Regions from separate parts of the Mycolicibacterium aromaticivorans JS19b1 genome, predicted to be linked through region 2. Evidence: predicted binding sites of a transcription regulator. Region 2 holds the regulator's gene; each other region holds the start of a gene.
What was found. Region 2 encodes LexA, which represses DNA repair genes until DNA is damaged. Its sites were predicted from a motif close to CGAACANNTGTTCG; they were not measured.

Region 1 (10,625 bases), 150 kb from region 2:
GGGCGAGTACCCGTTCCAGTTCCGGCGGTTCGTAGAAGTCCATGTGCGCGGTGAATCCGAAGCGATCGCGCAGCGGTCCGGTCAGCGCACCGGAGCGCGTGGTCGCGCCGACCAAGGTGAACGGCGCCACCTCCAACGGAATCGACGTCGCCCCAGGGCCTTTCCCGACGACGACGTCGACCCGGAAGTCTTCCATCGCCAGGTACAGCATCTCCTCGGCGGGCCGGGCGATGCGATGGATCTCGTCGATGAACAGCACGTCACCCTCGACCAGGTTGGACAGCATCGCGGCGAGGTCACCGGCGCGTTCCAGAGCCGGGCCGGACGTGACCCGCAACGCGGAGCCCAGCTCGGCGGCAATGATCATCGCCAGCGATGTCTTGCCCAGTCCCGGCGGCCCGGACAACAGGATGTGATCAGGTGTGCCGCCGCGGTTCTTGGCGCCCTCCAGCACCAGCTGCAGCTGCTCGCGTACCCGCGGCTGGCCGATGAACTCGCCCAGCGACCGGGGCCGCAGGCTGGCGTCCACATCTCCTTCGCCGACCGTCAGCGCCGGCGACACGTCGCGGTCGACCGCCTCGCCGTCCTCGTCTTCGTCGAACCGGCTCACTTGGTCTTTCCTAGTAGCGACAACGCCGCACGCAATGCCGTGGAGGTGTTGGCCGCACTGTCAGCCGCCAAAACCTTGTCCGTGGCCTCCTCGGCCTGCTTGATCGCAAAGCCAAGTCCGACAAGGGCTTCCACCACGGGAGTGCGCACCGCGTGCCCAGTGGCCGCGGTGATGCCCGCACCACCGGCGACCGCGCCGATCTTGTCCCGCAATTCCAGCACCATACGTTCGGCGCCACGCTTGCCGATGCCGGGCACCCGGGTCAAGGCCGTCACGTCGCCGTCGGCCAGCGCCTGACGAAGCGCGGTCGCGTCATAGACCGCCAGTGTCGCCAGCGCGATCTTGGGGCCGACGCCGGACACCCCGAGCAGGGTCGAGAACAGGTCGCGGGCATCGGAGTCGGCGAAACCGTACAGGGTTTGGGAGTCCTCACGGACGATCATCGCGGTGATCAGCCTGGCCTCGCTGCCGCGGCGCAGCGTCGCGAGCGTCGACGGGGTGGCCATCACCTTGTAGCCGACACCGCCGGCCTCGATCACGACGTGATCGAGCGCGATGTCGAGGACTTCGCCGCGCACCGAGGCGATCATGTGGCTGCCTTGAGCCCGCGTGCCGACTTCAGCCGGGCCTGGTAGGCCCGCTTCTGTTCGGCGGCCATCGCCTCGGCCTGCGCCATCCGGGCGATCATCGGGGCGCGCCAGCAGTGGCAGATCGCCAGGGCCAGTGCGTCGGCGGCGTCCGCCGGAGTGGGTTTCTGCTGCAGCTGCAGGATGCGGGTGACCATCGTGGTGACCTGGGCCTTGTCGGCGCGCCCGTTCCCTGTGACGGCCGCCTTGACTTCACTGGGGGTGTGGAAATGCACGTCGATACCGCGGCGGGCGGCGGCCAGCGCGATCACCCCGCCGGCCTGCGCGGTGCCCATCGCGGTGTTGGCGTTCTGGTTGGCGAACACCCGCTCGATCGCCACCACGTCGGGCTGATGGGTGTCCATCCAATGGTCGACGGTGTCGCTGATGGTCAGCAGCCGACGCTGCAACGGCTCGTCGGACGGCGTGCGCACCACGTCGACGTCCAGCGCGATGACCTGACGGCCACCCCGGCTCTCGATCACCGAGAGGCCGCAGCGCGTCAACCCAGGGTCGACTCCCATCACCCGCACGGATCGCCTTCCGACTACGAACAGCTGTTCGATCACAGTAGCGGGCCGGGCGGACAGCACCGGTCAGGACACGCGGTCTCCCGCGCGTGGTTATGGTCGGTCCATGGGCGGCCCCGACGCATTCCATCCCGACCTGTCCGGAACCGAGCCGGTGCGCAACCGGGTGCGCCATATTCGGGCCGGCGACCTCGACGGCGGCACCGGTCAGACCGACGGCATGCGGCGCTTCGCCGCCATCAGCGGCACGTCGGTCGGGTCGGAAAAGCTGTGGATGGGCGAGACCCACGTCGGGCCCGGCGTCGCGTCGGCCAACCATCACCACGGCGAGTCGGAGACGGCGATCTTCGTGCGCAGCGGCCACCCGCAGTTCGTCTTCCACGACGGTGTCGACGAAGTGCGGATCAGTACCGAGCCGGGCGACTACATCTTCGTGCCGCCACATCTGCCGCACCGCGAAGAGAACCCGGACCCGGATGAGTCGGCCATCGTCGTGATCTCGCGCAGCACACAGGAGGCGATCGTGGTCAATCTGGAGCGGCTGTATCCGCTGCAGTGACGAACTCGGTCAGCGTTCCCTCCCGCGCCGAACGGGCGATCTCCGCCACCCGGGCGCGGGAACGCTTCCAGCCCTTCACCCGCTCACGGCCGATCTCGGTCCCGTCGCGCGTGATGATGATCGTCCACGGCACGCCGACGAACTTGGCCAGCAGCCAGAACGGCCACATCACCATGAACGGCAACACGGCCAGGAAGATCAGCGCGTCGAGGGTGGCGAAGCCGGTCTCCCACGGGATCGTCTTCCACCACCAGCGACGTACCGACCAGGTGGATCCGTCAGGGTCGGTCTCCGTCAGCTGAGACATCGTCACCTCCGATTCATTGCCCGCAGCGTACGGTTCTCTTCCATGGCGACGGGCGGCTCCCGCACAGTACGAAGTTTCTGCCGGGTGTGCCCGTCGGTGTGCGGCATCCTGGTCGAGATCGAGGATGAGCGGGTGGTGGCCGTCCACGGCGACCGGGACAATCCCTTCTCCGGCGGCTACACCTGCCCGAAGGGCCGCGCGCTGCCGCTGATCCACCACCATCCGGACCGGCTCGAGCGGCCGATGATGCGCGACGGCGGACGGCTGGCCGAAACCAGCTGGGAGGCTTGCCTCGACGACCTCGGCGCCCGGTTGCGAGACATCATCGCCGAGCACGGCCCGGCGGCGGTCGCCATCAACTTCGGCACCGGCATCGGGATGGACGCCGCCGGCTACCGCACCGCCGAGGCGCTGCACCGCGCGATCGGCACTCCCGCGAAATTCAGTCCACTGACGATCGATGGCACCGCCAAGGTTTTGGTCGCGGAGCTGATGGGCGGCTCCGCCGGCCTCACCGGGCGCCCCGACTACGAGAATGCCGAACTCGTCATCCTGATCGGCAGCAATCCCGTTGTCTCCCATGGCCATACCATCGGTATGCCCAATCCTCGGGGGGTGTTCCGCGACCTCGCCGCCCGGGCTCAGCTCTGGGTCGTCGACCCCCGCCGTACCGAGACCGCCCGGCTGGCGACCCGCCACCTGGCCCCGCGTCCGGGCACCGATTACGCGGTGCTGGCCTTCCTGGTGCGCGAAATCCTGCGCGACGGCGCCGATCCGGACGTCGCCGTCCAGGACCTCGACCTGCTGGCCTCCGCCGTCGAACCGTTCACCCGCGAGCATGCCGCCGAACTCGCCGACGTCGACCCCACCGATCTCGACGATCTGCTGGCCGCTGTCCGCAGGGCCGGGCACATCGCGATCGACACCGGTACCGGTGTCACCATGTCGGCCAGTGCCAATGTGACGCAATGGTTTTCGTGGGCGCTGCTGATCCTGACCGGGTCGATGAACACCCCCGGCGGTGAGTGGTTCCATCCCGGCTTCGGCTACCAGCTGGAGATGTTCGAGTTGCCGATCGCGCCGCCGGAGGGCAAATCGCGACCGGGACCGCGCAGCCGCCCGGAGACCAAGGCCTTCATGCGGGAATGGCCCTGCGCCACACTGCCCGACGAGATCGAGGCCGGCAACATTCGCGCATTGCTCAACCTCGGCGGCAGCCTGCTCACCGGTTTCCCCGCCACCGATACCCTGCGCCCGGCCCTGGCCAAGCTCGAGGTGTTGGCCACCACCGAGATCCTCCCCAATGAGACGACGGCACTGTCGACCCATGTGCTGCCGACCACTGGTCAGCTCGAGCGGCCAGACGTCACGCTGTGGGATTTCATGAGTCCGCGGATCTCCGCCCAGCACACCCCGGCGATGGTCGCCCCGATCGGCGACCGCCGCTCGATGTGGTGGGTGCTCGCCGAGATCGGCGCGCGGCTCGGTCACGACATCGCCGACACCACTTTGACCGACGAGCAGATGTTGGCCACGTTCAACGGCGGCGGCCGCACCAGCTACGACGATATGGTCGCCACCGGCTGGGCGCAAGCCGAGCGCGAGTTGCCCGCGGCGTGGATGCACCGTCACGTCGAGCGTCTCGGCGGCTGGCGCCTGGCCCCGCAACTCCTGATCGACCAATTACACGGGCTGCGTCACACGACCGGGCCGGTGTTGGTGCCGCGTCGCCAATTACGAAGAGTCAACGCGCAATTGGAGTATCTCGGGGAGCAGCCCGAGATACTGCTGAGCCCGCAGGACGCCGCGGCAGCCGGCATCGCCGACAACCAGAAGCTGGTGGTGCGCACCGAATACGGCGAACTCACCGGGATCGCGAAACTGGACCCGTCGGTGCGCAGCGGCGTGGTGTCGGTGCCGCACGCGCACGCCGGCACTAACGTCAACCTGCTGACGAGCAAAGACGACCTGGACCCGGCGACCGGAATGACCCGCTATTCAGGGGTGCCGGTCAGCCTGCACCCGGCCTGACTCAGTCGTCTTCGAGCTGAGCCAGAACCTCGTCGGGGATATCGGCGTTGGTGTAGACGTCCTGCACGTCGTCGCTGTCCTCCAGCGCGTCGACGAGCTTCATGATCTTGCGGGCGCCTTCGGCGTCCAGCGGTACCGTCACCGACGCCTGGAAACCGGCCTCCGCGGAGTCGTAGTCGATGCCGGCGTCCACCAGCGCGGTGCGCACGGCGACCAGATCGGTCGGCTCGGAGATCACCTCGAAGCTGTCGCCGAGATCGTTGACCTCTTCAGCCCCGGCATCCAGGACCGCCAGCAGCACATCGTCCTCGGACAGGTCGTTCTTCTCCAGCGTGACCACACCCTTGCGGGAGAACAGGTAGGCCACCGAGCCTGGGTCGGCCATGTTGCCGCCGTTGCGGGTCATCGCGACCCGGACCTCGCCGGCGGCCCGGTTGCGGTTGTCGGTCAGGCACTCGATCAGCACGGCGACGCCATTGGGCCCGTAGCCCTCGTAGGTGATGTTCTGCCAGTCGGCGCCGCCGGCTTCCTCACCACCGCCGCGCTTGCGGGCGCGCTCGATGTTGTCGTTGGGAACCGACGACTTCTTGGCCTTCTGGATCGCGTCGTACAGGGTGGGATTGCCAGCCGGGTCGCCGCCGCCGACGCGCGCCGCGACCTCGATGTTCTTGATGAGCTTGGCGAACATCTTGCCGCGCTTGGCGTCGATGACGGCCTTCTTGTGCTTGGTGGTTGCCCACTTGGAATGGCCGCTCATCGGGTTCTTCTCCGTACTGTCCGTTCTGCCGTAACCCGACGAGTCTACTGAACAGCCACCGGGAGCTTTGCAATCGCGGTGCGCCGAACGCTGTTGGTCGACCAGGCCACTGAATAGATTCCGAACGCGTGTCCACCATCGCCGAACCCCGCGCCGATGCCACCGAGGCGTCCTCGAACACCATTCGCACCGCACTGCTCTCCAGCCTGATCGGTACGACGATCGAGTGGTACGACTTCTTCCTGTACGCCACCGCGGCAAGCCTGGTCTTCAACCAGGCCTTCTTTCCCCACCAAAGCTCGCTGGTCGGAACGATGTTGGCGTTCGCCACCTTCGCTGTCGGCTTCATGGTGCGCCCGATCGGCGGCTTCGTGTTCGGCCACATCGGTGATCGCATCGGACGCAAGAAGACCCTGGCGCTGACCATGTTCTTGATGGGTGGGGCCACTGCGCTGATGGGCCTGCTGCCCACCGCCGAGCAGATCGGACTGCTGGCCCCGATCCTGTTGCTGATCCTGCGCATCGGCCAGGGCTTCGCACTCGGCGGCGAGTGGGCCGGCGCGGTCCTGCTCGCGGTCGAACACAGCCCCGTCAAGCGCCGAGGCCTGTTCGGCAGCGTCCCGCAGGTCGGGCTGGCGTTGGGTCTCGCGCTGGGCACCGGGGTGTTCGCGCTGCTGCAGATCGTCCTGCCGGCCGGGGCCTTTCTGAGCTACGGGTGGCGAATCGCCTTTCTGTTCAGCCTGGTGCTGGTGGGGTTCGGGGTGGTGGTTCGCCTGAAAGCCGCCGAGACCCCGGCCTTCGAGAAGCTCAAGGAGCGCGACGGGCGCTCCTCGGTTCCGCTGCGAGAGATCTTCCGCCGCCCGGCAGTGCGCTCCACCGTGCTGGGGATGTTGTCCCGGTGGGGCGAGGGCGCAGCCTTCAACACCTGGGGCGTGTTCGCCATCTCCTATGCGACGGCCACACTGCACCTGGGCAAGGTCCCGGTCCTGATCGTCGTGACGGCGGCGGCCCTGGTGATGGCCGCTCTGCTGCCGGTCTCGGGCCTGCTGGTCGACCGGTTCGGCGCGAAAGTCGTTTACGGCAGCGGCATCGCGGCCTACGGGGTGGCCGTGTTCCCGGCGTTCGCACTGTTCAACATCCGCAGCGTCACCGCCTACGCGATCGCGATGGTCGTCGTGTTCGGTGTGATTCACGCCTGGTTCTACGGCGCGCAGGGCACCCTGTATGCCTCGCTGTTTCCTACCCGGGTCCGCTACACCGGCCTGTCGACGGTGTACCAGCTGTCCGGCGTATACGCCTCGGGCCTGACGCCGTTGATCCTGACGGCGCTGATCGCGGCCGGTCACGGAAAGCCTTGGCTCGCTTGCGGTTACCTGGTCTTCACGGCGGTGGTCAGTGTCATCGCGACGCGCCTGCTCAAGCCCGGCGACTTCCACGACGAGCCGGCGCCGAAACCCGCCGTCGCGTTCGCCTAACCCAGGTCGCCGTCGACGTAGCGCTGCAGATTCGGTGCAACGGCGGCGACGATCTCGTCGTCGCTCATCGAGGCCAGCGGTTCGATCTGCCACACGTAGCGCATCATCGCCAAGCCCATGATCTGCGACGAGATCAAACCGCTGCGTTTGCGCCGGTCCGCCGCGTCGGCACCGAGTTGAGACACCCCCATCAGCTGACCTTCGACCACCCTGCGCAGCTTCTCGCGCGTGCTCGGCTCGTGCGCGGCGGTCTGCAGCACCGCCCGCAACACCGGGCCGATCTCGTCGTCGGCCCACGCGCCCAGCATCAGCCGCAGCAGCGCGGTCCCGAGCTGTGGCACCGGCGTTGTCCAGGTCCGCGCCACGCTCTCCAGCCAGCGCTGCGGCGGATTCGTGGCCGCATCCAGCAGACCTTCCTTGGACCCGAAGTAGTGGTACACCAGCGCCGGGTCGACGTCGGCCGCCCGGGCGACCGCCCGGATCGTCGTGCCCGCCGATCCGTGCTGCGCGAACTCGGCGCGCGCGGCGTCGACAATCCGGCCGGCCAGCACCCCCTTCTCGTCGCGGGGTCCCGGTGCCGTCGCTTTCTTCGCCATCCGCATCACCTCGAATGTTTCATATTGCGTTGAGACTAGTTTCATCGTAGCGTGAAACTAGTCTCAACAGGACGTGAAAAGGATTCGGATGACTTCCACCAGTGTTTCCGGCTTCGAACCGGGCCAGCGCACGCTCAACGGGCCGCAGACCACCGGCCGGGACTACCGCAACCTGAGCAGGCCGGACCACCGCATCACCACCGACACCAACATCGCGGTCCCGATGCGCGACGGTGTCACCCTGCTCGCCGACGTGCACCGCCCCGACGGCCCATCCGCTCAGGGGGCGCGCTTCCCCGCGCTGATCGCCGTGTCGCCCTATCCGCGCCAGATCCAGGACCTGGGTGCCCCAGCCGGTTTCATCGAAGCCGGCGCCACCGACTTCTGGGTGCCGCGCGGCTACACCCACGTCATCGCCAACCTGCGCGGCACCGGCGGATCCGGCGGAACCTTCGGATTCTTCGACGGCCAGGAGCGCCGCGACCTGTACGACCTCGTGGAATGGGTGGCGGCACAACCCTGGTGCGACGGGAACGTCGGGATGATCGGTATCAGCTATTTCGCGATGACCCAGCTGGAGGCCGCGGTCGAGCGCCCGCCGCACCTCAAGGCGATCTTCCCGGTGGCCGTCACCGCGGACCTCTACGAAGGCGCGGTGCATCACGGGCTGCTGAGCGCCTCGTTCATCACGCCGTTCCTGTCGATGCTCGGACTCACCGCGGCCCGCAGCGACACGTTCTGGCGCAGCCGACCGATGGGAGCGGCACGCTGGGTGCTCAACACCCCGCGGCTGCACCACAAGTTCGCGACGATGAACGGCGAGGCGGCCGTGACGATGATGCGCGGGCTGCTCAAACTGCCGCACGACCCGCACCCGTGGGACGAGCTGTGGCTCGACGCTGCGGTCAAGCATCCCACCCGCGACGCCTGGTGGGACGAACGCAACCTGTTGCCAATGCTCGAAAAGGTAGATATCCCAGTTTATTTGGGCTGCGACTGGCAGAACGTCCCGCTACACCTGCCGTCGACGTTCACCAGTTACGCCGGGCTGACCAACAGCCCGTGCGTGCGCATCGGGATGCTCGGCGAGTACGGACTGACCTGGCCGTGGGAAAGCCTGCACATCGAAGCGCTGGCCTGGTACGACCATTGGCTCAAGGGCCGCGACACCGGCATCCTCGACGGTCCGGCCGTTCGCTATGTCCTGCCGGGCGCCGACGAGTGGCGCATGTGCGAATCCTGGCCGCCGGCAAGCACCGTCCGCGAACTGGCACTGCGCGCCGACGGCATTCTCGACGATGACGAAGGCAGCCCCGGCGCGTGTGAGTTCATGGCGCTCGGCGGGGGACTCGGCCGGGCCAAGCCCAGTCCGATCGATCCCCCGTCGGCGCTGACCTGGATCAGCCGGCCACTGACCGCGCCCGTCGAGGTCGTCGGCGACATCGAATTGCGGTTGACCGCCAGCGCCACCGCCGCCGACACCGCGTGGATCGTCACGCTCTCCGACGTCTCCCCCGACGGCGAGACGGAACCGGTGACCGCAGGCTGGCTGCGGGCGAGCCTGCGCGAGGTGGACGAGACCGGCAGCCGGCCAGGCGCACCGATGCTGCCGTGCCGCCGTCCGCAGGCAGTACCCGTCGGCGACGACGTCGACTACCGGATCCCGCTGGTGCCCAACGCCCGCCGCTTCGACACGGGTCATCGCATCCAGATCACGATCACCAGTGACGACCAGGATCCGGACACCCCGGCGATCATGAACTTCCGGCATGCCAGCGTCGGCACCAGCAGCCTCAACATCGTGCGGTCGTCATCGCGGTTGGTGCTGCCCATCCTCACCTGACCCGGTGCGATCATGGACGCCATGGACCAGGCAACATACGACAAGGGACGACAGATCCGCGCCGCGGTGCTCGGCGAGGAGTACGTCGCCAACGCCGAGCGGCAGGCCGACGACTTCAGCAAACCGCTGCAGGATCTGCTCACCGAGTACTGCTGGGGTGCGGTGTGGGGCCGCGAGGAACTCCCGCTCAAGACCCGCAGCATGCTCAACCTGGCGATGATCTCGGTGCTGAACCGCCCCCACGAGCTGAAAACCCATGTGCGCGGGGCACTCACCAACGGGGTCACCCGCGAGGAGATTCGCGAGATCCTGCTTCAGGTGGCGATCTATGCGGGCGCGCCCGCAGCCGTCGACGGCTTCCGGGTCGCCCGAGAGGCCTTCGCCGAACTCGACGCTCAGTGAGCCATCTCATGGACCTCGGCTTCATCGGCTTGGGCAACATGGGCCTGCCGATCGCGACCCGCCTGATCGAGGCCGGCCACCCGCTGGTGGTCTTCGACACCCGCCCGGACATCGTCGCCCAGGCGGTCGATCTGGGCGCCCAGGCCGCCTCCTCCCCCCGTGACGTCGCCGACCGCGCCGAGACCGTACTGGCGAGCCTGCCGTCGGTGCTTGCCTCCCGTGAGGTCGCGCTCGGCACGGACGGCGTGATCGAAGGACGCCGCGTCGAACGGTTCATCGACCTGTCGACCGTGGGCAGCACCGCCGCTCAACAGATCCAGACGCAGCTGGCCCAACGCGGTATCGCGATGCTCGACAGTCCGGTCAGTGGCGGTGTCGGCGGCGCCGCCAAAGGGACACTGACGCTGATGGTTTCGGGCCCGCGCGACCAGTTTGAGATCGTCGAGCCGATACTGGCCCGGCTCGGCACGCCGTTTTTCGTCGACACCAAACCCGGTGCGGGCCAGACGATGAAGCTGGTGAACAACCTGCTGGCCGCCACCGCGCTGGCCGCAACCTCGGAGGTGGTGGTGATGGGCGTCAAGGCCGGGCTGGACCCGTCGGTGATGATCGAGGTGATCAACGCCGGATCGGGAGCCACCAACGCCAGCCGTGACAAATTCCCGAAGTCGATTCTGCCGCGCAGCTTCGACTACGGGTTCGCCACCGGACTGATGGTCAAGGACGTCCGGCTCTATCTGGAGGAGGCCGAGGCGTTGGGCCTACCTACCGAGGTGGCCGCGGCCGTCGGCCGATTGTGGGAACTTGTCCTGCGCGAAGAGGGGCCTGAGTCCGACTTCACCACAGCGATCAAGCCCATCGAGGCGGCTGCGGGCGTGATTGTGGACGG
Region 2 (10,625 bases):
TCGCGCGGTTGCACAGCGACGGGCACGTCGATGCCGTCGAGCACACCGAAGCGGGCACCCGCCTGAAAGCCCGGGTGCCCGCCGCGCTGGCTGCAGGCCTGCGCGAATTCAGCAGTTAGGCGGCGTCCTTCGCCGAGTTGCCGTGCCCGGAAGCGCTTGCTGCTGCGGGCTTTCCGCTTTTAGCGGTGCCCGCCTTCGCCGGCTTGCCGGAGCTCGTGACCTCGGCACCGGTCTTGGGCTTGTCGGATTTGGCTGTGAGGCTGGGCTTCGGCGTTGCCTTGCCTAGCACCGGCTTGGACACGGTTTCGGGGGCCGCCTTCTGAGCGGCAGGCGCGCTGGTGGTCGCAGTGGCCGGCGTGCTCGCCGGGGTCGAGGCCGGCGCGGACGGCGCCGCGGGGACCGCCACACCGAGGTCGCCGAGCGCGTCGTGGATACCCTGCACGGCGGCCTTGGCGAGATCGACGCCCAGCTTCACCGGATTGATCGGCGTGAAGATCGTCAAGGGTGTCGGCTGCCCGTAATTGCTTCGGTCATAACCGGTTTCGATCAGCACACGGGTAACCGGCGAGATCAGGTCGACGAACGGCTTGATGATCGCGGTGGTGCCGGTCGCGGCGCCGATGTCCAGCAGCGGCTGCATGATCGGCAGTGTCTTGGCCGGGATCGTGATGTAGAGCGTGTCGTTGTAGGTCTGGCAGTTCTTCGGGCTCTGCGAGCAGTTCATCGCGGTCTCGAGCTCAGGGATGGTGTACCCATAGGGCAACGCCGTCGACGGGTCGGTTCCCTTGGGCGCCAGGTACGTTCCATGCACGTACCAGAATCCGGCAAGCGCGTTCAGATCGGCGAGAACGTTGAGCGGATTGGCCGGGAAATCGGCCACGCCGTCGTACTGGAAGGCGATGTCGGTGGTGTTCACCGCCGGCAGCACCGTGGTGTCGGTGGGCGCGGGCTGCCCGAACGTGGTGTCCAGGATCGGCACCGTGCCGAGCATGGCGAGCCGCTCGAACAGGCCGCCGTTGGGCCGGTTGGGGTCGCCGATGAAGACGAAGGAATAGCGCTGCGGAATGACACCGCCGTTGGCGTCGGCCAGCTGACGCTTGACGAGGTTGGAGACCGTCGCGCCCTGGGAGTAGCCGAAGATCACGATGTCGCCGCCCGGATCGGTCGTGTTGGCGGCGGCTATCTGGTCGTTGAGGCTCTGCACGCCGCTGGCCACCGAGACGTTCCACTTCGCGCCGTTGAGACCGCCCCAGCCCGAGAACGGGAACGGCCAGAACTGTGCGATGTAGGGGACGGGCTCAGGAGTGCAGACTGTCGCGCAGGCGGGATCCAGCGGCTGGATGTAGTAGTTCACTGCGTTCTGCATGTAGTTAGTGCCGCGCGGCGGCAGCGACGGGTTGGGCGTGCCGGTGCCGGGAACGATCAGCGCCACCGCCGCCAGGCTGATCGCCGCGGTGATCGTGCTGGTGATAGCGAGAACGATGGTGGCGAACGTGGCCAGGACGGCCACCATCGCCGAGCGCGCGGCAGTGCGGAGATTTTTACGCATCAGCAAACTTTCCTCATCGATTTCGAGATTGCTGTGATGATGGCATGAGCGGACTTACGTCGTACGTCGAATGTGAGAAAAAGCTGAGAAAACCAGTTATCGGATGACCGGGGGTCGGTGCGCCCGCACCGGCGGCAGCGGCCCGTCGAACTTCTCGATCTGCACCAGCACTGCAGCGCCGGTGCAGCCGCGGGCCAGCGACGAGGTGCCGACGTCGTCGGTCAGCACGTTGGGGTTGCCGTGCACGCACATCGAATCCGGGTCCGAGGGATCCAGCGGGTCGTACCAAGCCCCGGTGGACAATTGCACCACCTGGGGCCTCAGCGCCTCGTCGATGACCACCCCCGCCAGGCACGATCCGCGGTCGTTGAACACCCGCACCACATCGCCGCCGGACAGCCCGCGCTGCGCGGCGTCGGACGGATGCATCCGGATCGGTTCGCGGCCCTGGACTTTGGCATTCTGGCTGACCGGACCGCCGTCGAGCTGGCCGTGCAGCCGGGTGGCCGGTTGGTTGGCGATCAGGTGAAGCGGAAAGCGTTGGGCGCGTTCGCCGCCCAGCCACTCGACGGGTTCATACCAGCGCGGGTGACCGGCGCAGTCCGGATAGTCGAAACGCGCGATGTCGTCGGAAAAGATCTCGATCTTGCCGCTGGGGGTGGCCAACGCGTGCCGCGCCGGGTCGGCGCGAAAGTCGGCCAGCAGAGTCAGTCCCGTCTCCACCGGAAGCCGCAGCATCCCGTCGGCCCAGAATTGATCGAAGCCGGGGACCGCGAAATCGATTTCTTCCGACCACTTTTCGTACATGTGCTCCAGCCACTGCCGGGCGGTGCGGCCTTCGGTGAACTGCTCGCCGAAGCCCAAGCGCTCGGCGAGCGAGGCAAAGGTGGTGTAGTCGTCCCGCGAGCGTGCGTAGGGCCGAGCCAGCGCAGGCATCGCCACCAGCAGGGGGTCGTTTCGCGACCCGGAATAGTCGTCACGTTCGAACGCGGTGGTGGACGGCACGACAATGTCGGCGTGCCGTGCCATTGCAGTCCAGTACGGCTCGTGCACCACCACGGTGTCGACGCGACCCAGCGCGCGACGCAGCCGGGACAGGTTCTGATGGTGGTGAAAGGGATTGCCGCCGGCCCAGTACACGCATTTGATGTCGGGATAAGTCAAGGTGCGGCCGTTGTAGGTGAACGTCTCACCGGGGTGCAGCAACATATCGCTGACGGCCGCGACAGGGATGAATGTGCGGACCGGGTTGACCCCCTGCGGCAGCGTCGGCAGCCGGTATCGCAGCGGCGGCAGGCCGGGTTCGTTCATCGAGCCGTACCCGTGGCCGAATCCGCCTCCGGGGAGGCCGATCTGGCCGAGCATGGCCGCCAGTGTCAGCCCCATCCACGGCGCCTGCTCGCCGTGCCGGACGCGTTGCAGTGACCAGCTGACGGTGACGATCGTGCGCCGGCTGGCCATCGTCGTGGCCAGCTCGGTGAGGATCGCGGCGTCGATGCCGCAGATCTCGGCGGCCCACTGCGGCGATTTCGGCACACCGTCCTCGGTGCCGAGCAGATACCGCTCGAACTGCTCGTAGCCGGTGCAGTAGGTGTCGAGGAACTCGCGGTCGGCGAGGTTCGCGGTGGCCAGCACATAGGCGAGTGCCAGCATGATCGCCACGTCGGTTCCGGGGACGGCCGGCAGCCAGTCGCACTCGCCGTCGACGTCGCTGCGCAGCGGGCTGATCGAGATGATCTTCCCGCCGTTGGCCCGGAACCGGTGCAGAGCGTCGCGGGCCGGGTGCCCGGTGGTCCCCCCGTGGTTGATCCCGGTGTTCTTCAGGTTCACCCCGCCGAAGCACACCATCAGCTCGGTGTGTTCGACGATGACGTTCCATTCGGTGGACCGCTTGAACAGGTCGTCATGGGTGCCGACCACCCGCGGCATTATCACGCCGGTGGCGCCCAGGCTGTACGAGTGCCGCGAGAAGGTATATCCGCCAAGCAGTTTCAGAAATCGGTGGACCTGGCTCTGGGCGTGGTGGAATCGCCCCGCGCTCGCCCAGCCGTAGGACCCGCCGTAGATGGCCTGGTTGCCGTAGGTGTCGACCACCCGGCGCAGTTCGCCGGCGAGAAGCTCCGTCAGCTCCTCCCAGTCCAGCGCGACGAACTCGTCGGCGCCGCGGGCGCTGCTCGGCCCGGGCCCGTCGAGCAGCCATCCGCGGCGGACCGCAGGTGTGGCGATGCGCGAGGAATGTCGTAGCGACCCGGGCAGGTTGCCGAGCAGGGGAGACGGGTCGGTATCGCCGGGAAAGGGGGTGACCGCGACGATGTCGCCGTCGGCGACGTCGGCGCGAAACGCTCCCCAGTGGGCGAGGCTGCTGCGGGCGTCGGACACCCCAGGAGTCTAATCGGCGGACCTTCCACCAGCGACTTTGGCGAATCCGCCCGTCGCAGCGCAGGCCCACCGTGATAACCAACCATCCGGTTGGTTATCCTCGTTTGCACACCCACAGCGCCGTCCGGAGGTTAGTCATGGCTGTCGAGAAGAACGCAACCGTCAAGTACGAGCGGACCTTGTTCGAGCCCGAGCACGACCTGTTCCGCGAGGCCTACCGGTCGTTCCTGGAGCGGCACGTCGCCCCGTTCCACGACCAATGGGAGAAGGACAAGATCGTCGATCGCGGGGTCTGGCTGGAGGCCGGCAAGCAGGGCTTCCTCGGAATGGCCGTGCCGGAGGAGTTCGGCGGCGGGGGCAACGCGGACTTCCGCTACAACGTCATCCTGACCGAGGAGACCGCGGCGGCCCGCTACAGCGGCCTCGGATTCGGCCTGCACAACGATGTTGTCGCGCCGTACCTGCTGGAGTTGACCACCGAGGAGCAGAAGCAGCGCTGGCTGCCCAAGTTCTGCAGTGGCGAGTACATCACCGCGATCGCGATGACCGAGCCCGGCACCGGTAGCGACCTGCAGGGCATCAAGACCCGCGCGGTCAAGCAAGGTGATCACTACGTGCTCAACGGCTCGAAGACGTTCATCACCAACGGCATCAACTCCGATCTGGTGATCGTGGTGGCTCAGACCGACCCCGAGAAGGGCGCGCTGGGGTTCTCGCTGTTGGTCGTCGAGCGCGGTATGGAGGGCTTCGAGCGTGGCCGCCACCTCGACAAGATCGGCCTGGACGCGCAGGACACGGCCGAACTGTCCTTCACCGATGTCAAGGTCCCTGTCGAGAACCTTCTCGGCGAAGAGGGTCAGGGCTTCATCTACTTGATGCAGAACCTGCCGCAGGAGCGCCTGAACATCGCGGTGATGGCGGCTGCCGCCATGGAGAGCGTTCTCGAGCAGACTCTGCAGTACACCAAGGAGCGCAAGGCATTCGGCAAGCCGATCGGCAGCCAGCAGAACAGCCGCTTCCTGCTGGCCGAGTTGGCCACCGAAGCGACCGCCGTCCGCATCATGGTCGACGAGTTCATCCGGTTGCACCTCGACGGCAAGCTCACCGCCGAGCAGGCCTCGATGGCCAAGTGGTACGCGGCCGAGAAGCAGGTCCATCTCGTCGACCGCTGCCTGCAGTTGCACGGCGGTTACGGCTATATGCGCGAATATCCGGTGGCCAAGGCCTACCTGGACGCCCGCGTTCAGACGATTTACGGCGGCACCACCGAGATCATGAAGGAGATCATCGGCCGCAGCCTGGGCGTCTGACCCCGCAAGCGGGGCTGAACTGCGGTTTGGTTCTCCGTCGCTCGGCTGTCGAAGCGGCGGGCGCTGGTGATGCGCCCCGGTTTGTCCTGGGAATTTAGGGTGTTTTCCCCCGTCAACGCACCGGTTATCTCGTAGAAACGCCGCGTGTCGTGAGGTGCTCAAGCACAGTTGACACGGAGGATGAGGGGAAGCATCTTGACCGACACTGCGGGGAGAGTGCATGACCAGGCTTGGAAGTCGTCTCAGTAGAGGCGTCGGGCGGATGGCGCTCGGCGTCTTCGCGACGGCTGCGGCCGCGCTGCTGTGGGCGCCCGGGGCGATCGCGAGCCCCGAAACCGACGCGGGGGACGCCATCAATCAGGCGTGGCAGACCGCGGGCGGCGATGGTTCTCCAGTGGGCACCAAGGACGGCGACGTCTACGCCGTCGGCGACGGATTCGCCCAGAACTTCAGCGGCGGCAAGATCTTCTTCACCCCGGCCACCGGCGCCCACCTGCTCTTCGGGGCGGTCCTGGACAAGTACCAGGCGCTCGGCGGTGCAGCCGACAGCGACCTCGGATTCCCCACCATCGACGCGGTCGCGGGTCTGGTGGGGCCCGACAGCCTGGTCAGCACGTTCAGTGCCAGCGACAAACCGGCCATCTTCTGGACACCGGCCACCGGCGCGTGGGTGGTACGCGGCGCGATCAACGCCGCGTGGGACAAGCTCGGCGGCTCGGCGGGCACGATGGGCGTCCCCACCGAGGACGAGACGTTCAACGGCACTGTGATCAGCCAGAAGTTCACCGGTGGCGAGATCTCCTATGACACGGCCGCGAAGACGTTCACCACCGTGCCACCCGAGCTCGCAGCCAACGTGGCCGGCGTCGAGGTGCCCACCGACGCGACGACGGTGATCAACCAGGCGTGGCGGGCCGCCGGGGGGCTGGCGGGACCGCTCGGTGCCCGCCAAGGACCGCAGCAGGCCCTCGGCACCGACGGCGCCACCCAGGATTACGCGGGCGGCAAGATCTTCTACTCACCGGCCACCGGCGCGCATGCGGTGACGGGCGCGATCCTGGCCAAGTACGAGGCGCAGGGCGGGCCGACCGGCGACCTGGGCTGGCCGACCGGGACCGAAGCCGACGGCGGCGCGCCCAACAGCCGGGTCAGCACCTTCGGTGCCGCCGACAAACCGGTGATCTTCTGGACGCCCGACAACGGCGCCATCGTGGTGCGCGGCGCAATCAACGCCGCCTGGGCCAAGCTGGGCGGCGCGACCGGCAAGCTCGGTGTACCGACCGGCGAGCAGAGCATCAGCGGCGACACCGTGACGCAGAAGTTCAGCGGCGGCGAAATCTCCTGGAACAAGGCCAGCAACACCTTCACCACCAAACCGCCGGAGCTCGCGGGTTCGCTGTCCGGCGTTCAGGTTCCGGCCGCCGGGCCGGCCGGCCCCGCGGGGGCCAAGTCCGGCAACGGTTTCGCCTTCCACTGGTGGTGGCTGCTGATCATCGTCCCGGTGCTGTTGCTGCTGGCCGTGATCGGCCTGGGCGTGCTGTGGCTGCAGCGCCGCCGCAGCGGCGGCGAGGAGATCGACGACGACTTCGACGACTCGGACTACGACGACGACGATCACTGGCCCAGTGAGGTCGCCGGTGAGGCTGACGCCGCGGCCGCCTCGCGCTTCTCGACGTACCCCGACGGCGGCGTTCCGCAGGTCGCCGCTGCGCCGGGCTTCGGCTGGGCGCCCACAGAAGACGAGAAGTCGCAGCCCGGACCCGAGGATGTGTTCGATGGCGACCAGGACTCCATCGACACCACGCCAACCCGCATCCCCGCCGAGGCCGCCGAAACCGGTGGGTACGAGGCAGGTGCGGCCGACGAGGTGCCTGCGGAACTCGAGTACGCCGAGATCGAGGACATCGACGACGAGTCAAGTGATTCAGGCCGCCATGCGGCGGTGAATCTTGGTGAGTCGCAATCGATGTGGCGACTCGATATGGGAGAGCTCGGCACGCCACGGCGACGTCGCGCTGCCGAGCCCGAGCCCGCCCCGGAGCCCGAGCCGGCACCGGAGGAGATCGTCGAGTCCGACGTCGTCGACGTCGAGGAAGAAGACTCCACGCAGCCGGCGGAAGTCCTGCAGTCCGACGTGCATGCCGAAGCCGCAGCCAATCGTCCGGCTATCCACCTGCCGCTCTCGGATCCGTATCAGGCGCCAGAGGGCTACGTGGTCAAGGCCAACACACATTCGGGGCTGTACTACACCCCGGACTCGGCGCTGTACGACCACACCGTGCCCGAAGTGTGGTTCGCCAGTGAGGAACTCGCGCAGGCGAACGGCTTCCACAAGGCGGAGTGAGGCTTTCGCCCCCTCCGCTAGACCTTGCGGAGAACGGTGACGACCTTGCCGAGGATCGCGGCGTCGTTACCGGGAATGGGGTCGAACGCTGGGTTGTGCGGCATCAGCCAGACCTGGCCGCTGGTGCGCTTGAACGTCTTCACCGTTGCCTCGCCGTCGATCATCGCCGCGACGATATCGCCGTTGTCGGCTACGTTCTGCTGACGGACCACGACCCAGTCGCCATCGCAGATCGCCGCGTCGATCATGGACTCACCGACGACCTTGAGCAGGAACAGCGACCCGTCGCCGACCAACTCGCGCGGTAGCGGGAACACGTCCTCGACGGCTTCCTCGGCGAGGATCGGGCCGCCTGCGGCGATGCGTCCGAGCACCGGCACGAAGGTCGGCTCGGGCAGCGCGTCCGAACCCGCGACTTCGGTGCGCACGTGGCTCACCGCATCGTCGGCTGCGCGGACGTCCACCGCGCGCGGCCGGTTGGCATCGCGGCGCAGATAGCCCTTGCGCTCCAGGGTGCGCAGCTGGTGGGCCACTGATGACGTAGACGTGAGCCCGACGGCGTCGCCGATCTCACGGATGCTGGGGGGATAGCCGCGGCTGGTGACTGAGGCGCGGATCACGTCGAGGATGGTTCGCTGCCGGTCGGTCAGCCCGGATGTCTCACTGCGCTCGCTCATGGGGCCGAATCTAGCCGGGCCCGCGTCAAAATTCAAACATTTGTTCGACCGTGTCGCGATTCGGTGTTCTCGGCGGCCGGCGGAGCAGAACTTGTCGGTGGCCGGATTTATTCTTCGAACACGCTCGCTCACATGTTCGGGTTTCGAACGGATGATCGAGTATATTTCGAACACAAGAGCGAACCGGGGCGGCCCTGAAGGAAGGACACGGACGTGACAGTCATCGATGATCGACAGGTTTACATCTCGGCACCGGTGTACCGGCGGACGGCCGGCGCGCCTGTTTCCCCTGCTCGGCGCCGTCCGGCCCGTGTTCGCGCGCACCGGCCGCACCCGGCTCGGCCGGCTGTCACGCCGATGCGGTACCCGGGCACGGGTGTCGCGTTCTCGCGGGCGTCGCACACACGCAGGCCGGTCAGCACGGCAGTCACGATCGCGCTGGCGGGAGTGGCCGCGTTGATCACGCTCTGGCTCGGTATGGTCGGCCACTTCAGCGCCACGCCTGCGGCCCCCGAGCGGATGCCGGACCAGCTCGCCGTCGTCCAGGTCCAGGCGGGGGAGACGCTGCAGCAGCTGGCCGGACGGGTCGCGCCGGATGCGCCCGCCGGACAGGTGGTGCAGCGCATCCGCGATTTGAACAAGCTCGAATCGGCGTCGCTGGACGCCGGGCAGACGCTGATCGCGCCGATCGGCTGACCGCCGTGCTGGCCGCAGCCGCTCCCGCGGAGGGCGCAGGTAGGCTCTCAGTGGTTCGACGTATCGGGCCATTGAGCGAAGGAGCGGTCATGCACTGTCCGTTCTGCCGCAACCCGGACTCTCGTGTTGTCGATTCCCGCGAGACCGACGAGGGCCAGGCCATCCGGCGTCGCCGCTCCTGTCCGGAGTGCGGCCGGCGCTTCACCACCGTGGAGACCGCGGTTCTGGCGGTCGTGAAGCGCAGCGGCGTCACCGAGCCGTTCAGTCGGGAAAAGGTCGTCAGCGGCGTTCGCCGGGCCTGCCAGGGCCGCGACGTCGACGACGACGCGCTCAATCTGCTGGCCCAACAAGTAGAGGACACGGTGCGGGCCGCCGGCTCGCCCGAGATCCCCAGCCACGAGGTCGGACTCGCCATCCTCGGCCCGCTTCGTGAACTCGACGAGGTCGCCTATCTGCGATTCGCGTCGGTGTACCGCTCGTTCAGCTCAGCCGAGGACTTCGAGCGTGAGATCGAGGCGCTGCGCGCCCACCGGTCCGTCGGCACGTCGGGCTGAGCAAGTTCAATCCAGCTGTCGCACACCGTCGCTGACCACTCGGCCGGCGATCAGCACCCACCCTTGCGCGTCCCACGTCGTGAAGATCTGCGATCCCTTGCCTTGTGTGATCGTCAGGTCGCGGCTCAGGTAATCGGTCACCCGTGCCGCCGCCGATCCGGTGGCCTCATCTTCCGGCACCCCGAGATCGGCGGCGAACATCCGCGACCGGAGGTGGCCGGCGTCGCGATCCAGCCACGCCCAGAGGTAATGCTCCGCGTCGTCGGAGTAGTCGTCCGGGTCGGCGGCCAGCAGCTCGTCCACCGAGTCCAGGTCGTGGATGGCGAACTCCGGCGACCACTCGGCCCGAACCCGGATCACCGTGCGATCGTCGTCGTAGGTGACTCCGACGATGCCGGCAGGAACCTGCAGGGTGTGAATCGGTGCGCCGCACTCCCGCAGCCACCAGGCCGCGCCGACGGTGGGGTGCCCGGCGAATGGCAATTCCGTGGCCGGAGTGAAGATGCGGGCGTGCGCGGTGGTTGACCCGTCGGTTGGCAGATCGATGAATACTGTTTCGCTGTAACCTAATTCGGTCGCAATGCGCTGGCGGTCACCGGGCGGCACGGTTGCCGCGTCGACCACGCCCAGCGGATTGCCGAAATTGCCACCTTCATCGGTGAATACCCGCAGCACGGTCACGTCGACGGTCATGATTCGACTTTACGACGCTGAAGTCAGGTGGCACTGCGCTCGTCGGCGCCCAGGGCATCGAGCACGGCGACCCGGGTGTCCAGCGACCCGGTGACCAGGCGTTCGGAGAGGCCGGTGCGAAGAAGTTCCCGCAAGGCGTCCTGGTCGTACTCGGCCGGGGCTGTCGCGTCGATGAACTTCTCGACGACCTCCACGAAACGGTCGGGGTCGTCGTGGAACGGGAAGTGGCCGGAGCGGCCGAAGATCTCGAGCTGGGAGCCGGGCATGGCGGAGTGTGCCATCCGGGCATGGCTGACCGGGATCACCGCGTCCAAGTCGCCCCAAATGAGTTGCACCGGAACGGATTCGGTGAGATAACATCGGTCCAGCATGGTGACCACCTGGCCGCGCCAGTCCACCACCGAGCGCAGTGTGCGGGTGAAT
Region 3 (10,625 bases), 4.7 Mb from region 2:
CACGGCCAGGGCGAGCTGAGCTAAGACTTTCCGCGATGGAAATCCGCAAGCGCCTCGGCGTTGGCAGCAGCACCCATCAACTTCTCGAAGAACGCGTTCTCCCGTGCCGTCGCGGCGGCGATCTCAGGCTTGGCCGGTTCGGTCATCGTCTGCTTCACCGCCATCAGGCTCGAAATAGGCCGGGAGGCAAGCACTTCAGCGTGCTTGCGAGCGTCGGTGATCAGCTCGTCGGGCTCACTGACCCGCCAGACCAGACCCATGCGCAGCGCTTCAGTGGCATCCACCCACTCCGAGGACATCAGCAGCCACGCCGCGTTCTGCCGACCGATCAACTGCGGCAACAGGTATGACGACGCCGCCTCCGGAGCTACCCCCAAGCTGGTGAAGGGGCACTTCAGCCGCGCGGTCGACGACATGAACGCCAGGTCGGCGTAGCCCAGGATCGTGGTGCCGATGCCAAGGCCGACCCCGTTGACCGCGCAGATCAGCGGCTTGGGGAATTGGCTCAGCGCGGTGATCAGGCCCGGGAATCCGTGTGCGCCCTGGACGAAGTCGGGATTGGTGATGCGCTCCTGCATGTCGCCCAAGTCCTGGCCTGCGCTGAATGCGCGGCCCGCTCCGGTGATCATCACGACGGCGACCTCGGGATCGTCGGCAGCGGCGAGCAGCGCCTCAGCGGTGGCGTCGTAGAGCGCCTCGTTGAAGGCGTTCAGGGCGTCCGGGCGATTGAGGGTGATCGTGCGAACCCGGTTCTCGTCGTCGATGAGCAGCGTCACGCGGCACACCCTAACGGTGCGGCACGCTGCGGCGTGCAGCCACAGCCCGGCAGGTGAGACCTAGCCCCCCAGTAGTTGTTCGGGGTGGTGGTAGTCGTTGACGCCGCCGCGCAGCATGGGTAGGTGCGGCGGTGGGATCCATTCGGTGTCGCCGTCGGCGAGTTTTCGGGTTTTCCAGCCGTGGTCGAGGAGTCGGTGATCAGCGGGGCACGCCAGGGTGAGCTTGTCGATGTTGGTCAGCCCGCCCTGGGCCCACTCGTCTACGTGGTGGACTTCGGTGAGGTATCCCGGTTTGTCGCAGCCGGGGCGGGTGCAGCCGCGGTCCTTGCTGTGCAACATGATCCGCTGATCAGCCGAGGCCACGCGTTTGGTACGGCCCAGCCATAACGCCTGCCCGCGCACCCCGTCGAACAGGGCCAGGTAGTGATAAGCGTGGCTGGCCATCCGGATGACGTCGGGGATCGGCAGCAGGGTTCCGGTGGCGGTGACCCCATGCCCGGTCGCGGCCTGAAGGTCCTGCAGGGTGGCCGAGACCATCACCGTCACCGGTAACCCGTTGTGCTGACCTAACTTCGGGTCACCGAGTTGACCACGCACCAGTGCGGTCAACGCATCGTGCTGACGTTGGCCGTGGCTGCGCAGGTCACGGTCGGCCACCTCCTCGGATGGAGTGGCCGTAGGTGTCTGGTCGGCGGGGTTGCACACCCCTGGTGCGGCGAACTTGGTGAACCAGGCATCGAGCAGGGAACGCAACTCCGGCGTGGCGATCAGCCGGCCCACACTCATCCCGTCGACCTGTTGCCCACCGCACCAGACGAACCCGCGTTTACGGGCGCGGTCCTCCTCGGAGAACTTCCCGTCGGGGTTGAGGTGCAGCGCCAACCGGTGGGCGATCTTCTCCAATTGGTCGGGCCGCATCGTTTGGGCGTGCTCGGCCAGTGTGCGTTCGGCCTTCTCCACCTCCACCGCCGGGACGTGGTCGGGCAGATCGCGGAAGAACTTCTGGATCACCCGCAGATGCTCACCATCCAATTGCCCGGCGTGCCAGGCCGCCGAGGTGTCCGGCAGCAGCGGCGCCAACGGCTCACCGGTCAACGCCCGACGCGGCGCCACCTGCTCGGCATCCCGCAAGCGGCGCTTGGCCTCCCGCGGACTGATCCGCAACACATCCGCGAGCGTGATCGGGATCGGCGGGCAACCTTCGACTTGTTCCAGCCGGGAGATCAATGCGTGGGAGACCGCGACCTGCTGGCGCCGTGCGGTCTCCCACTCCTCGAGCACGATAAAACGATCAGCAGGGGAAAGCTCGTCGAAATCGACCGCAGCCAAGGACTCGAGATACCGACCCTGCGCTTCCCGCATCACATCGATCGCACCCACTCTTCGAACACTAGTTCGAAGAGTGGACGAGAAGTGGTCGCGAAACCCGATCTGTGGATGAAAGCGGTTCTGGGGATAAACCGGGTCAGCCGTTGGAGTACACCCGGGTCGGCGCCACCAGCACGACCACGCGGCCCTGCTCGGCCATCGTCCGGTCGTATTCGTCCCAGTCATCGTGCGTGCCACCGCATGCTATGAACACCTCACGCAACAACAGCCGCAGCTGGTCCGCCGACGTCAGCCACGCGGGCCGGTCGTCGGGGCCGGCGAGTTCGGCGTGACCCTCCACCGACGCCCACTGCCAGCCGTCGCGGAACGTCAACGTCACCGCGGGCCGGGCTCGCAGGTTCGCCAGCTTGACCCGGCCGTAGGTCACAAAGCCCAGTACCGGTTCGCCGGTGGCCGGGTGCGCGACGATCCCCGCGTTCACCAACGACGCCTGAATGGTGTTGTCTGCCCGCACTGTCGCGACCACCGCCAGGCCCCGGTCGGCCTGCGCCAGCGCAACTGCCTCGTCCAGCGTTGTCATGCCGAAAACGGGCTGCGGAAGTTGTAGCGGCTGGTGGGTACCGCATCGATGTTGACGTTGGCCCCGAAAGCCGCTGTGCTGGCGACCATCTGCTCCATGCGGCTCTGCAGGTCGGCATCGTCGGCGGCGCCGAAGAACGCGTGCAGACTCGTGACCGCCTCGATGGGGAAATGCTCTTCGACGATTGCGTTGATCACCGGGGCGTCCTCGGTGATCGCGCGCACGACATAGTTCTGCACGTAGGTGAACGTGGACTGGGTCGCGATCGCGACCGGCGTGTGATTGCCATGCCAGCGAGCCAGCCAGGTGCGCTCGTCCATGTCGGCGGGCCGCCGGAGCAGCGCCATATTGGCCAGGCCGGGCGACCGCTCCCCGGGTGGGGTCGACGGCGGCGGCAGCGGTGCGGATTCGGTCACCAGGTAGGCGGCGATCTCCTCGGCATAGTGGCCGAGCAACTCCAGCGCCATCAGCATCTGATCGCCGTAGTACTGCTGCGTCCACACGCTGACCAGCCCCTGCACCGGCGGATCCAGCGTCGTCAACGTCATCATCGACTCGCGGACGTCACGGTCGCGGACGTTGACCGTCAGCCCCGGCAGACCGAGCGCGAGCAGTTCGTGCGCGACCGGACCCCGCAGTTGTTCTGCCCACTCGTCGTCGGCGGCCGCGGTCCGCAGTGTGACTATCACCTTCTCCATGGCTGGAACCTACCGCAGTCGGTCGCGCAGCCAGCGCGGAGTGATGAAGACGCCTTCGGCTTCGACGGTGATGCCATCGGCATCGGAGATGTAGCCGGAGACAAAGGTTTTCACGCCGTCGACGCGGGTGATCTGAGCCTCCGAGTGCAGCGGGCCGAGCGGACAGGCCCGCAGGTAACGCACGGTGATGCTGCCGGTGAAACGAGGTTTGGTATCCGGGCTGGCCGCCTCCCCCAGCACGTGATCCAGCACCAGCGCCGACACCCCGCCGTGCACATGCCCGGGCGGACCCTCATAGGCGGCACCGAGATGAAAGTCGCACCAGCGCCGTCCGTCGTCGTCGCGGTGGATCACCAACGGCGGAGCGATCGGGTTGCGCAGCCCGATCACCGCGTTACCCCAACTCATGCTCTGGCCCGACGGGGTGCGCCGGACCCCGAAGGCGCCGACGATCTGTTTGCTCCGCAGCCGGGCGGTCGCGGCGTCGATGTCGGCTTTCACCGCGGCGACGGTCTCGGCGTCGACCTCGCTGCGGATCGTCGCGTCGACCAACTCACGCACCGAGATCGCCAGCGGCTCATAGATCGCCTGCATTCGGGCGACCTCCTCGGCGGACATGTCTTCGACGGTGAACTCCAGCACCTCAGCACTAGAACACGACGTCTGTGCCGTGTCGAACGAGGGTCTCGCCGCGCGCTAACACGAATGACACGCAACTGACCCCTGGTTGGAACGCGAGCGTCGAGAATCTGCAGGTAGCGCTCGCTGTCCCCGACGCGCCAGAAAGGCATGCCGATGAGCACCGACGTCACCGAGCCCGCGACACCGCCGAGCGAGCTGAAAACCCCGTGGTGGACCCGAGGCGATCTCAACGCCTTCTTCGGGCTCGGCTTCAACATCTTGGTCAACGTCCTCACCCTGACCACGCTGATGATCGGGGTCATCAAGCTCCCGGCCGACGACGTGCTGGGCACGGTGCTGCCCGCGCTCGGCGTGGCCCTCGTGCTGGGCAACCTCTACTACACGTTCCTGGCCCGGCGGCTGGCCCGGCGGGAGAACCGCACCGACGTCACCGCGTTGCCGTACGGGCCGAGCGTGCCGCACATGTTCATCGTGGTCTTCGTCGTGATGCTGCCCGTCTACCTGGCCACCAAGAACCCGATCCAGGCCTGGCAGTCCGGGCTGGCGTGGGCGTTCATGATCGGCGTCATCGTCATCATCGGCGGCTTCGTCGGCCCCTACATCCGCAAGCTCACACCGCGCGCGGCGATGCTGGGCACCTTGGCCGGAATCTCGATCACGTTCATCTCGATGCGTCCGGCCGCCCAGATGTGGGAGGCGGCCTGGATCGGCCTGCCGGTGCTGGCGATCATCCTGATCGGCTTCTTCACCGACGTGAAGTTGCCGGGCAACATTCCCGTCGGTCTGGTGGCGCTGCTGGTCGGCACCGCGATCGGATGGATCGGCGGATTCATGTCGGCACCCGATGTCAGCAAGGCCGTCGCCGACATCGCGATCGGTATCCCCGATCTTCGCCTCGATCTGCTGGGTTCCGGACTTGCGCACCTGGCCCCGCTGCTCGGCACCGCAATCCCGTTGGGGGTCTACAACTTCACCGAGGCGATGAGCAACGTGGAGAGCGCAGCCGCCGCGGGTGACAACTACAACCTGCGCAGCGTGCTGCTGGCCGATGGCGCCGGCGCGGTGATCGGCTCGGCCTTCGGCTCACCCTTCCCGCCGGCGGTCTACATCGGCCATCCCGGCTGGAAGGATGCCGGCGGCCGCGCGGGTTACTCGCTGGCCAGTGGCGTGGTGATCGGCCTGCTCTGCTTCCTCGGCTTGTTCGGTGTGCTGGCCGCGCTGCTGCCGGTGCCCGCGATCGTGCCGATCCTGCTGTACATCGGTCTGCTCATCGGCGCCCAGGCCTTCCAGGCCGTGCCGCGCCTGCACGCGGTTGCCGTCGTCGCGGCGCTGTTGCCCAACCTCGCGCAGTGGGCCAGCGGGTTGATCGACAATGCGCTGAACGCCGCCGGGACGTCGGCGGCCAAGGTCGGCATGGACGCCCTCGGCGGCGCAGGCGTGGTGTACGACGGACTGCAAACCCTGGGTGAGGGCGCCATCCTGGTCGGCCTGCTGCTGGGCACCATGGTGACGTTCATCCTGGAGAAGAAGTTCCGCTACGCCGCGCTGGCGTCAGTGGTGGCCGCGGCACTGTCGTTCATCGGCCTGATCCACGCGCCCGAGATCGGGTGGGCCGCCAATCCCCAAGTGGCGCTGGGCTATCTGTTCTTCGCGGTGGTGTGTCTGCTGTATTCGCTGCTGCCCGCGGCCAAGGAACCGGTGACCGTCGACGAGTCCGACATCGTCGCCGGGCACTAGCTGTTTCCCGCGACGAACGGGACCTCGGCGCCGTCGGCGAGCACGATGTAGAGCCGTCGCCACGGGTTGGCGCCGACGAGGCGCCACTGATGCCCGGAGCCCACGGTGTCCTCGGCCAGCAAGACGTCGCCGGGAGCAAGAGTGAATTCCTCGCCGTCGCGGGTGGTGAACACCAGCGTGCCGGCGAGCGTCACGACGAGCTGGCGTACCGGTGCGGTGTGCCACGCCAGCGTGCCGCCGCTGGCGGTCTCCTCTGCCGTCACCCGTGTCGACGACATCGCCGCCGACACCAGGTCGTCATTGCGTCCCGGAGTCAGGTCGAGGCGGCCGATCTCGACGTGGGACTGCTCGTCGGCTCCGGTGTACAAACGCACGCAGCGAATCACTAGGGCACCCTTTCGTTCTGGTCGGTTGCAACGGTATCCGCACCGGCCGCGCTGACCTAGGGTGTGCAGCATGGCGGTTCCGCTCGGCGACACCGAGCCGTACTACAACCTCGGTGACCACCACCGGCCCGTCGACACCCCGTCGCCGCAAGCGCAGGTGTGGTTCGATCGCGGACTGGTGTGGGCGTACGCCTTCAACCACGAAGAGGCGATCGCCTGCTTCGAACGGGCCTTGGCACTCGACGCCGACCTCGCGATCGCCCGGTGGGGAATCGCGTATGCGATCGGCCCGAACTACAACAAGGGTTGGGAGGCCTTCGATCCCGGCGACCTGACCGCCTCACTCGCTCGGGCCCGAATGGAACTGGAGCTGGCCACCACGTGCCGCGGCAGCCTCGTCGAACACGCCCTGATCGCGGCGCTGGCAACCCGGTTCCCAACCGACGATCCTTCTGACGCAGAAACTCTGGCCGCGGGGCACGCCGCCTACGCCGAAGCCATGGCCGAGCTGGCACGGGTGTACCCCGACGACCTCGATGTCCTGGCGCTGGCCGCCGATGCGCTGGTGAACGTCACGGCATGGGCCTTGTGGGACACCGCAACCGGCGAACCGGCCCCCGGCTCGCGGGTGGTGGAGGCCATGGCGTTGTTGGACGCCGCACTGCGTACCGAGGCCGGCCGCGCCCATCCCGGCGTGTTGCACCTCTACATCCACGCGATGGAGATGTCAGCCCATCCCGAGAACGCCCTGCCTGCTGCCGACCTGCTGCGCGGCCTGGTGCCCGACGCCGGTCACTTGCAGCACATGCCGTCGCACATCGACGTGCTGTGCGGGAACTATCGAGATTCGGTGCTGGCCAACCAATCCGCGGTGGCGGCGGATCGCCGCTTCGTCGCGCACGCCGGGCCGCTGAACTTCTATTCGCTGTACCGCGCGCACGATCTGCACTTCATCGTCTATTCGGCGATGTTCGCCGGCCAGTCGCAGATCGCGCTGGCTGCCGCTGACGAGCTGTCCGGGCAGCTGACCCCCGAACTGCTGTCTCTTCCGTCGCCGCCGATGGCCGACTGGCTGGAAGCGTTCGTGCCGCTGCGGGTGCACGTGCTGATCCGGTTCGGCCGCTGGGACGAGCTGATCGCCGAGGCTCTGCCCGCCGACACCGAGTTGTATTGCACGACAACGGCAACCCTTCACTACGGGCGCGGGGTCGCGCACGCCGCCAAGGGACAGCTGGCCCAGGCCGCCGCCGAGCGGGAAGCATTCGCCGCGGCCTATGCGCGCGTCCCGGAGTCGCGGTACCTGTTCAACAACACCAGCCGCGACGTCCTGGCCGTCGCGGCGGCGATGCTCGACGGTGAGATCGCCTATCGGGAAGGCGATTTCGAGGCGGCCTTCGACCATCTGCGGCGCGCGGTCACACTCGACGACGAGCTTCCCTACGACGAACCCTGGGGCTGGATGCAGCCGACCCGGCACGCCTATGGCGCGCTTTTGTTGGAGCAAGGCAAGGTCGCCGACGCCGCCGCGGTATATGCCGCCGACCTCGGCCTCGACCCCACCCTGAGCCGGCCCTGCCAACATCCGGGCAACGTCTGGAGTCTGCACGGCTACCACGAATGCCTGCAGCGGCTCGGCCGCACCGACGAGGCCGTGATTATCGGCCGTCAGCTCGAACTGGCGAAGGCCCGCGCCGACGTCCCGATCCTGGCGTCGTGTGCGTGCCGGCTGGAGGTCATCAGCACGGACTGCTGCCACTGAGGCAGTAATCTCGACTCGTGCACGACGGCATGGAACCTCCCTCTCCGGTCATCCCGTCTCGGCGTGGCTGGCCGGGCGTGGTCGTGCATTTCATCGGCACCGCACCGGTGACTTTCGGCTGGCTGGCGGTGCTGTTCCTGACGACCATCGCCCAGCACCTGCTGCCGCACTGGCATCTGCTGGCGCTGCTGCGCAAAGACTCGACGAACCTCCACCACCTCGCTTCCGACCCGATCCGGGTGCTCATCACCAGCCTGCTGTGGCTCGACGGCGCGGCGTGGTGGCCGTACCTGGTGGGGTTTTGCCTCTTCCTGGCCCCGGCTGAACGCTGGCTGGGCCGGCTGCGCTTCGTGATCGCCGGGCTGATCGCCCACATCGTCGCCACCTATGCCAGTGAGGGGTATCTGTACTGGCAGATCCAGGAGGCGATGATCTCCCCGCGCTACCTCAACGCCCGCGACATCGGCGTCAGCTACTTCGCCGTCGGCATCGGCGGTCTGCTGACGTACCACATCGCGCGGCCGTGGCGCTGGCTCTATCTGTTCATCGCGCTCGCCTACTGTGTGGGCGCGGTGGCGATCAACCCCACGTTCACCCCGGTCGGGCACCTGGTCGCGCTGTTCGTCGGATTCGCCTGCTACCCGCTGGCGCGCAACCGTCCCGGTTCACCGGTGGATCCGATGCGGCTGCTGGACCTTTGGCGCTTCCGCCATCCACCGACGCCGGTTGCGTAAGGTGAGGACGTGGCGCTCGACGACCAAGACATCCAGCGGCTCGGCCGCTGCGTCGAGCTGGCCCGCGCCGCGCTGAATGCCGGTGACGAACCGTTCGGCTCAATCCTTGTCGACGCCGACGGCACGGTCCTCTTCGAGGACCACAATCACGTCGCAGACGGTGACGCCACCGCCCATCCCGAGCTCGCGATCGCGCAGTGGTCCGCCGCCAACCTCCCCCCTGACCGGCGGGGCCGCGCGACCGTCTACACCTCCGGCGAGCATTGCCCGATGTGCGCGGCTGCACACGCGTGGGTTGGCTTGGGCCGCATCGTGTTTGCCGTGGCGGGCGCCCAGCTGGCTGACTGGCTGACCGACTGGCAGGCACCGCTGCCACCGGTGGCCACCCTGCCGATCACCGCGGTCGCCCCGCAGTTGACGGTCGACGGCCCGGCCCCTCAGTACCGCGACGAGATGATGGCCCTCTACGCCACGAAGTTCGCGCCATGAGCGACTGGGTGCGCCACGCGATCTGGTGGCAGGTCTATCCACTCGGTTTCGTCGGCGCCTTCCCCGCCACCGAACCGCCCGACCCCGGTGAGCACCGGCTCCGCCGGATCGTCGACTGGCTCGACCATGCCGTCGAACTCGGCACCTCCGGAATTGCACTGGGGCCCGTCTTCGCCTCCCGCACGCACGGATACGACACCACCGATCACTTCCGCATCGACCCACGACTCGGTGACGACGACGACTTCGATTACCTTGTCTCCGAAGCACATCAGCGCGGACTACGGGTCTTGCTCGACGGTGTGTTCAACCATGTGGGAACGGAATTCGAGCGCTATCGACGCGCTGTCGAGGGCAACGACCCCGACGCACGGTCGTGGTTTCGCGGCCGCCCCGGCCATTTCCACACCTTCGAGGGCCACGGCGAGCTCATCACCCTCAACCACAAGAGCCCGGCCGTCGTCGACTACACCGTCGACGTGATGAGCCACTGGCTGGCCCGGGGCGCCGACGGTTGGCGACTCGACGCCGCGTACGCGGTACCGGAGTCGTTCTGGGCACAGGTGCTCCCGCGGGTCCGCGAAGCCCATCCCGACGCCTGGTTCGTCGCCGAGGTGATCCACGGCGACTACGTCGCGTTCGTCGGTAACAGCGGTGTAGACTCGGTGACCCAGTACGAGCTGTGGAAGGCGATCTGGAGCAGCCTCAACGACGGCAACTTCCATGAACTGGACTGGGCGCTGCAGCGCCACAACGACTTCCTGGCCCGATTTGCGCCGCTGACCTTCGTCGGCAACCACGATGTCACCCGGATCGCCAGCAAGCTGGACCGCCCCGAGCAGGTCGCCCACGCCCTGGTGCTGCTGTTCACCACCGGCGGTGTCCCCAGCATCTACGCCGGCGACGAACTCGGCTACCGAGGCGTCAAGGAAGAACGGGCCGGCGGCGACGACGCGGTGCGTCCCGAGTTCGGGACGCCCCCCGTCCCGTTGGACGCCGCGGGGCGCGAGACCTGGAATCTGCACCAGTACCTGATCGGCCTGCGCCGCCGAAATCCCTGGCTGCATGAAGCGAAAACCACAGCGCTGCAAGTGGACAACCGCGGTTATGCCTATGAGGCCCGCAATGGTGACGATGCCTTGATCGTCGCGCTCAATATCGACGACGCGCCGATGGCGCTGCCGATCGCGACGCTCATCGCCGGTCAGGCCCAGCTGGTGGGCGGCACCGCGGCACCGCCCGAGGAGGTCGTCGACGAGGTGGTGGTTCCGCCCCAGGGCTGGCTGGTGCTGCGCCCGCTATAGCAGCTCGAGCGTCCGGGTGTCGCGCTCGCCGCGGTAGAACCTGTCAAGCACCGCGATGAAATCGGCGTTGTCATCGGTGGCCGCAGCGAACAGCGTCATGGACGAGCGCACCTTGAGTGTGTCCGGCCAGCCGAAGACTTGGTCGACGGAACGGCCCTCGATCGCGACGACCAGGCGGGCACACTCCCGCA

Region 1: the regulator LexA is predicted to act here: its motif matches at 1,787-1,800, upstream of ruvC (crossover junction endodeoxyribonuclease RuvC).
Region 3: the regulator LexA is predicted to act here: its motif matches at 2,161-2,174, upstream of Y900_RS24720 (HNH endonuclease signature motif containing protein).

The regions. Positions count from the first base shown of each region.
Region 1 is NZ_JALN02000001.1:367,071-377,695, forward strand. Features, by position in the region: gene ruvB (Holliday junction branch migration DNA helicase RuvB) at 1-610, opposite strand, end outside; gene ruvA (Holliday junction branch migration protein RuvA) at 607-1,200, opposite strand; gene ruvC (crossover junction endodeoxyribonuclease RuvC) at 1,197-1,769, opposite strand; gene Y900_RS01740 (cupin domain-containing protein) at 1,873-2,325, shown strand; gene Y900_RS01745 (hypothetical protein) at 2,294-2,632, opposite strand; gene Y900_RS01750 (molybdopterin-containing oxidoreductase family protein) at 2,675-4,663, shown strand; gene Y900_RS01755 (YebC/PmpR family DNA-binding transcriptional regulator) at 4,665-5,420, opposite strand; gene Y900_RS01760 (MFS transporter) at 5,549-6,895, shown strand; gene Y900_RS01765 (TetR/AcrR family transcriptional regulator) at 6,892-7,491, opposite strand; gene Y900_RS01770 (CocE/NonD family hydrolase) at 7,580-9,334, shown strand; gene Y900_RS01775 (carboxymuconolactone decarboxylase family protein) at 9,356-9,736, shown strand; partial or broken gene Y900_RS33655 (NAD(P)-dependent oxidoreductase) at 9,745-10,194, shown strand; gene Y900_RS33660 (NAD-binding protein) at 10,189-10,625, shown strand, end outside.
Region 2 is NZ_JALN02000001.1:521,894-532,518, reverse strand. Features, by position in the region: gene hflX (GTPase HflX) at 1-119, shown strand, start outside; gene Y900_RS02545 (PE-PPE domain-containing protein) at 116-1,549, opposite strand; gene Y900_RS02540 (molybdopterin-dependent oxidoreductase) at 1,646-3,928, opposite strand; gene Y900_RS02535 (acyl-CoA dehydrogenase family protein) at 4,066-5,238, shown strand; gene Y900_RS02530 (LGFP repeat-containing protein) at 5,501-7,582, shown strand; gene lexA (transcriptional repressor LexA) at 7,600-8,259, opposite strand; gene Y900_RS02520 (LysM peptidoglycan-binding domain-containing protein) at 8,473-8,955, shown strand; gene nrdR (transcriptional regulator NrdR) at 9,045-9,509, shown strand; gene Y900_RS02510 (PhzF family protein) at 9,516-10,202, opposite strand; gene Y900_RS02505 (alpha/beta fold hydrolase) at 10,226-10,625, opposite strand, start outside.
Region 3 is NZ_JALN02000001.1:5,175,353-5,185,977, reverse strand. Features, by position in the region: gene Y900_RS24730 ((2Fe-2S)-binding protein) at 1-19, shown strand, start outside; gene Y900_RS24725 (enoyl-CoA hydratase/isomerase family protein) at 21-776, opposite strand; gene Y900_RS24720 (HNH endonuclease signature motif containing protein) at 837-2,138, opposite strand; gene Y900_RS24715 (TIGR03618 family F420-dependent PPOX class oxidoreductase) at 2,242-2,685, opposite strand; gene Y900_RS24710 (hypothetical protein) at 2,682-3,383, opposite strand; gene Y900_RS24705 (PaaI family thioesterase) at 3,393-4,025, opposite strand; gene Y900_RS24700 (SulP family inorganic anion transporter) at 4,179-5,762, shown strand; gene Y900_RS24695 (cupin domain-containing protein) at 5,759-6,148, opposite strand; gene Y900_RS24690 (tetratricopeptide repeat protein) at 6,219-7,907, shown strand; gene Y900_RS24685 (rhomboid-like protein) at 7,925-8,641, shown strand; gene Y900_RS24680 (nucleoside deaminase) at 8,651-9,130, shown strand; gene Y900_RS24675 (alpha-amylase family protein) at 9,127-10,434, shown strand; gene Y900_RS24670 (DUF1810 domain-containing protein) at 10,429-10,625, opposite strand, start outside.